2 regions of the Exiguobacterium sp. N4-1P genome follow, and region 2 is predicted to be linked to the other one. Evidence: riboswitches for the same ligand, from Rfam matches in the RefSeq annotation. Region 2 holds a riboswitch; the other holds the start of a gene.

Region 1 (3,186 bases), 290 kb from region 2:
ATACGCCGACAGTTGACCGACTGGAAAATCGAGTTCCTTCAAGACTTGTAACATCTTTTGTCCGACGGCGCCTGTCGCACCGATGACTGCTACGTGGTACATGTTCATTCCTCCTTACAGGCTAAACGCGTTCGCAATCGCCGCGACCGTTCGTTCGATATCTGCTTGTGCGATTGTATACGAGATACTGATTTCTGATGTCGTGACTTGATAAAACGTGATGTTCTCGGCACGGAACGTCGCAAATAATTTTGATGCGACGCCCGTTGCGTCACGCATTCCGATTCCGACGACCGATAACTTGGCATGCTCGTTATGACGATCGACTTTAACGGTCGGAAAACGATCGATGATATCTTTCAGTGCCTCTTCGAGAAACTCTTCTTCATCGAGTGGACAAGAGAACGAGAGGAACACGTCACTATCAAAGGTCGTTTGACTGATCATGTCGATATTGACATGGCGATTCGATAACAATTCAAAAATGTCGGCGACTGCTGAATTGGTTTGTGGAACGTGTTTGATTGAAACCGTCAAAACATTTTTCGTTACACTGACGCTCGTGACTGCTTTTTGTTCCATCGTTTCTGTTGCCTCCATGATCCAAGTCCCTCTTTCCGATTCAAGTGTTTTCCCAACAAAGATATGCACGCCGTATTTTTTCCCGAGTTCGACGCTGCGCATCTCCATTACCTTCGACCCCAGTGCACTCATTTCCATCATTTCATCATATGAAATTTGTGGAATCGGCTGTGCCGCTTGATGAATCCGCGGATCCGCCGTATAGACACCGTCGACATCCGTATAGATTTCACAGCGCTTATCAAGGACGGCCGCTAAGGCGACAGCCGTTGTGTCTGACCCACCACGACCGAGTGTTGTAACATCCCCAAGCTCGTTGACACCTTGGAATCCGGCGACGATGACGACATCATAGGTTTCGAGTTTCTTTCGTAACAAGTCCCCGTCAATTTGTTTAATCTTACTTTTCGTATGAACCCCCATCGTGCTGATTCCTGCCTGCGCACCTGTTTGTGATAAGGCTTTTACTCCGACGGAATTTAAGGCGATGCTGAGTAACGAAATCGTTTGTTCTTCGCCGATTGCGAGCAATCGATCGAGTTCACGTCGTTCAGGACGATCCGTGATTGCTTGCGCTTGTGCGATGAGCGAGTCTGTCATCTTCCCCATCGCAGAGACGACGACCACTAATTTTTCACCTTGTTCTGTCCGATTTTTTAAATAATTCGCAATTGACTGAATCTGTTCGACAGTCGCGACCGAGCTACCACCAAATTTAAGTACAGTTGTCACAATCCTATCTCCTTTGTCCCGAAACAGAAAAAAACGACGGGCCGGTAGGAGCGTTCCTACGGCCCGTCGTTATCACGATCGGACAAACGAAGACAAAGTCTTTCGTTCTTTTACGTAAGATAGCGCTCCGAAACATCGGTTTCGGCAGTACAACGGATCTTAACCGTTGTACCAGCAAATGAGAAGAAGCATCTTTCTCATTCACTTCGGCGGATTTCCCCTTTCACATCACTCAGCATGCTCGCTTCAATAAATGATGTTACTGATGTCATCCGCGCCTCTATCTGTCGGTTGTTAGTTACAGTTATAGCAAACATTTTTTGTTAAATCCAGTCATTTGCTAAAATTTTTTCATTTTTCCGTTAATCCGTGAGTTTTTTCTTCGCTTGATCGAGTTGTACAGAAACAGCAGCAAAACCTGTCCCGCCGTAACTTCCTCTTCTTGCCACTGCTTGCACCGGGTCGAGGAGCGGATAAACATCTTCCGCGATGACGGAGTGGAACGTTTGATACGTTTCAAGCGTTAAATCTTTTAAGAAACAATTCGTCTGAACACAATGGAGGACCGCTTTTCCGACGATTTCATGCGCTTCCCGGAAAGGAACACCTTTTGTGACGAGATAATCTGCTAGTTCCGTCGCATTCGAGAAGTCTTGCATTGTCGCCTTCTTGAGCGCTTCTGTCTTAAACGTTGCTGATTCGAGCATTCCCGTAAAGATTTGAACGGATTGTAAAACGGTATCTGCCGTATCGAAGACACCTTCTTTATCTTCTTGCATGTCTTTATTGTAAGCGAGCGGTAATGCTTTCATCGTCGTCAGGAACCCCATCAGGTTTCCATAGACACGCCCTGTTTTTCCGCGAATCAATTCAGCGAAGTCCGGGTTTTTCTTTTGTGGCATCATGCTCGAACCCGTTGAAAATGCATCTGACAATTCGATGAATGAAAATTCTTGCGACGCCCAGATGATGATTTCTTCACAAAAGCGTGAGAGGTGCATCATGACCGTCGAAGCAATCCCGAGATATTCAATGACGAAGTCACGGTCCGATACAGCATCGAGGCTGTTCGGATAGACGTGCTCAAATCCGAGCAGTTCCGCTGACTTGAAACGGTCAATCGGGAATGTCGTCCCGGCGAGTGCCCCAGCACCGAGCGGCGAAATCCGAATCCGTTTCAAATTATCTGTCAGACGATCTACGTCACGGTCGAACATCCAAAAATACGCGAGTAGATGGTGTGCAAGTGAAATCGGTTGTGCCCGCTGTAAGTGGGTATACCCCGGCATGACGGTTTCGATGTGTACATCCGCCTGTTCCGTAATCACCGTCTGCAAGTTGCGGAGGCTTTCGATTAAATCAACCACATGTTGTTCCATCCATAAATGTAAATCCGTCGCAACCTGGTCATTCCGACTTCTCGCTGTATGCAACTTCCCTGCGACCGGTCCGATTTGTTCCGTCAGCAACCGTTCGAGATTCATGTGGATGTCTTCGTCAGCAAGCGAATAGACATGTGTTCCAATCGAAGCTTGTAACGTCTTGAGACCCGCTTCGATTTTTTCCCATTCCGTCTCTTCTAGGATACCTTGTTGATACAACATATTGGCATGGGCGAGACTTCCTTCTAAATCAACTGCCGCAAGCTTTTGGTCGAATGAAATCGATGCCCCAAACGCTTCAGCCTGAGCGGAAGCCCCTTCTGTAAACCGTCCGCCCCAAAGTTTCGTCATTTTGTCACGCCTTCCTGCCGATGAACACTTGCGTGTGTCGCAATCGCAAGACCGTGCAATTTAATGAATCCTTTCGCTGCTTCATGATCGAACGCATCTTCTTTCGTATACGTCGCAAGCTTCTCGTCATAAAGTGACA
Region 2 (3,186 bases):
ACGGGAACGCCGGTGCAACGTACGGTAAGTCACGTAACGCATGCCCTTGGGCGACGAAACCTTTTCGGAAACGGTAATGACTGATCGCGATCCCGAGCCACGCGATAAATCCTGTCATTCCGGAAGCATTCAGTAACCAAAGATAAACTTGTCCACCGAACATCGACGTCAAGAAACAAAGCGCACCAATCGCCCCTGTCGCGAGTAACGCATTCCGCGGCACACCGTTTTTTGAGACTTTTGCAAATAGTTTCGGTGCATCACCTTGTCGTGCCAGTGTGTAGAGCATCCGGGTTGAAGCATACATCCCGGAGTTCCCGGCAGACAAGACGGACGTCAAGATGACCGCATTCATCAATGCTGCTGCAAACACGAGTCCTGCTTTTTCGAAGACGAGTGTGAACGGACTGACGGCAACATCCGTAATATCATTTGAGACAAGGCTCGGACTTGTGTATGGAATCAACATTCCGATGACGAAGATCGCAAATACATAAAATAATAAAATGCGCCAAAACACCTGTTTAACTGCTTTCGGGACATTTTTTTCCGGATCTTCCGACTCGCCTGCTGCGATTCCGACGAGCTCCGTCCCTTGAAAGCTAAAACCTGCGACAAGAATGATACCGATGACAGCTGGAATCCCTCCGACAAACGGTGCATCACCTAAGCCAAAGTTTTTGAAGCCTGCTGGTGGCTCCGAAGTAAAGATACCAAAAATCATCGCGACTCCTACACCAAGAAACACGATGACCGTGACGACTTTAATCATCGCAAACCAGTACTCGGCTTCACCGAATCCTTTGACCGAAAAATAATTTAATCCAATCATTAAAAGTAAAAACAGCGCGCTAAAATAGACGCCCGGAATGTTCGGGAACCAGTAATGCATGACGATTTGTGCTGCGACGAGCTCGACGGCAATCGTGACGGCCCAGTTGTACCAGTAGTTCCATCCTAAGGCGAACCCGAATGAAGGGTCGACGAACTTCGTCCCGTACGTCGAGAACGATCCTGCGACCGGCATATAGGCGGCCATCTCCCCAAGGCTCGTCATCAAGAAGTAGACCATCAATCCGACGATTGTATAAGAAAGTAACGCACCGCCCGGTCCTGCCGCTGCAACAGAGGCACCTGACGCGATGAATAAACCGGTCCCAATCGCTCCGCCAATTGCAATCATCGACATATGCCGGGCTTGAAGCCCTCGTTGTAGCCCTTCTGCTGTGGAATCAAGGGGGTGTTGTTGCTGTTGTAAATTGTTCATGTCTGTCGCTTCTCTCTTTTTATAATTTTTGAGAGGGCGTAAAAAAGCGCCCTCACCTTCCAAGAGGAAGATGAGAACGCAACATATCGATGATGCGTCTCATTCTACCGTCGTGAAAGATAGCTCCCCATAAACCGCAAACGGTTTATGACAGTATTAGACCTGTTTGATCTAATCCCAATCGCTGACTTTCAAAGTAGTCTACGATTTCGGCAATTCTTCCTTTTGAGCTATTTCATCTGCCGCTTGACGACATCCGTAACCCGACTCATAAGAATCGCAACCTCCATCCCACTGGTTGAGTGAGAACTAATTAAGTTGATTTACTAATTCATTACTTCGACATAGTACATAATATGTTTCTTGTTTGTCAATTTATATTTTTGAATCCTACCGTGCTCATAGTAAAATTCCGATATTTTTAGTACACTAAATGGTAGAAGGTAGTACAGAAAGGATGTTGCTCAGATGGGACAAGAACAACATGACCAATTGACATATCGATTAGAAGAACAAATGCGCGTGATTCTCCGGACGTTGCGCCGTGAGTTGAATCAACTGTTTGAAGGTACTGCCACGCGAAGTGAATTCTTCATCTTACGTAGCTTATCTGAAAACGGCCCCCAGCGTCCGACATTACTCGCGGAACAGTTCGAACTTGCGACAAGTCAGGTCACCGCTTTGACAGATAAACTTTATAAGACCGGTTTTGTGACACGGACACGTTCGACGGAAGATCGTCGTTCAATCGTCCTTGCCTTGACTGACGAGGGAGAGGCCGCTTTTCGGAATCTCGAAGTCGTCCGTCGCAAATATCTTCAGGAGCGATTCGGCACTTTGTCTGAAGAGGAACTGAACGTGATGATCCATGTATTTGATAAAATCCTCGCGACAATGGATGAAGAAGTCGTCTCATCCAATTAATAAATTAAAAATCAAGAGAAGGACAGAGGTTTTATTCTGTTTTTCTTTTTTTATTCTAAACATTCAGACCTCCTATACCGTTAGTAGAACGAGTATACTCAAAGTATATAATTGGAAGTATACTGCAGGGGGAGTTGGGAGGATTTGTTGTCTATTATGAATAACTTCATCATAAATTTTTGTCTCTTATTCACGACGATCACGCTTTTATTTTTACCTTTTCGAAATCAACCAAGAATTACACCAAAATCAAAGCTTGAATCACGCCTTATTTTAGGTTGTGTAGCTGGTGCAATTGCTGTACTCCTCATGTTCAACAGCATTCAAATTGATATTGCCCGGATTGACTTACGTATCATTCCTGTCGCGATTGCCACATTATTTGGCGGATTGCCTAGTGCCTTCATCACGGGAGTCATGATTATCGGAACGCGTTTTTTAATTACACCTGCTGATCAAATCGAAGGAGCGATTCTCGCTTCCGTCATCATGGTTTTATTCATTTTGACAATTGGCATAGCACGCAGATTTTTACGTAATACATTGCTGACTTTTGAATTAATGATCGGAATCGGTATTCTCTATTCGTTACCAGCTATCTATGCACTGACAAACAGTTGGGAAACGTTTTTCAAAGTATCGGTTACGTACATTTTCTTTAATTTATTAGCCGGACTCGTCACCTATCGCTTATTAGCCGAACTGCGACGACATTTTGAAAATATCCAGTACCAGCAAAAACTTGCGATGACCGACGCCTTGACGGGTCTCGCTAATCGCCGACGTCTGGACGACTCCCTATCACTCGTCGGATCGGATGACGATGGATATTCACTTATCCTGATCGATATCGATTTCTTCAAACACGTTAACGATACATATGGTCATGATGCCGGCGACGATGTGTTGCGGCAACTCGGAACGACACTTGCCTCTATTGTACGTCCGGATGATTTAGTCGGTCGGTACGGTGGAGAAGAATTTTTGATCATTTT

Evidence for each region. Region 2 has a riboswitch for lysine ahead of A0126_RS01030 (amino acid permease). Riboswitches for the same ligand answer to the same signal wherever they lie in the genome.
Region 1: it holds a riboswitch for lysine, as region 2 does, so the genes downstream of both, A0126_RS02410 (aspartate kinase) here and A0126_RS01030 (amino acid permease) in region 2, are expected to answer to the same signal.

What each region holds. Positions count from the first base shown of each region.
Region 1 is NZ_CP022236.1:463,348-466,533, reverse strand. It holds gene A0126_RS02415 (aspartate-semialdehyde dehydrogenase) at 1-102, opposite strand, end outside; gene A0126_RS02410 (aspartate kinase) at 115-1,314, opposite strand; lysine riboswitch at 1,427-1,605, opposite strand; gene argH (argininosuccinate lyase) at 1,677-3,047, opposite strand; gene A0126_RS02400 (argininosuccinate synthase) at 3,044-3,186, opposite strand, start outside.
Region 2 is NZ_CP022236.1:170,128-173,313, reverse strand. It holds gene A0126_RS01030 (amino acid permease) at 1-1,267, opposite strand, end outside; lysine riboswitch at 1,380-1,564, opposite strand; gene A0126_RS01025 (MarR family winged helix-turn-helix transcriptional regulator) at 1,736-2,191, shown strand; gene A0126_RS01020 (GGDEF domain-containing protein) at 2,348-3,186, shown strand, end outside.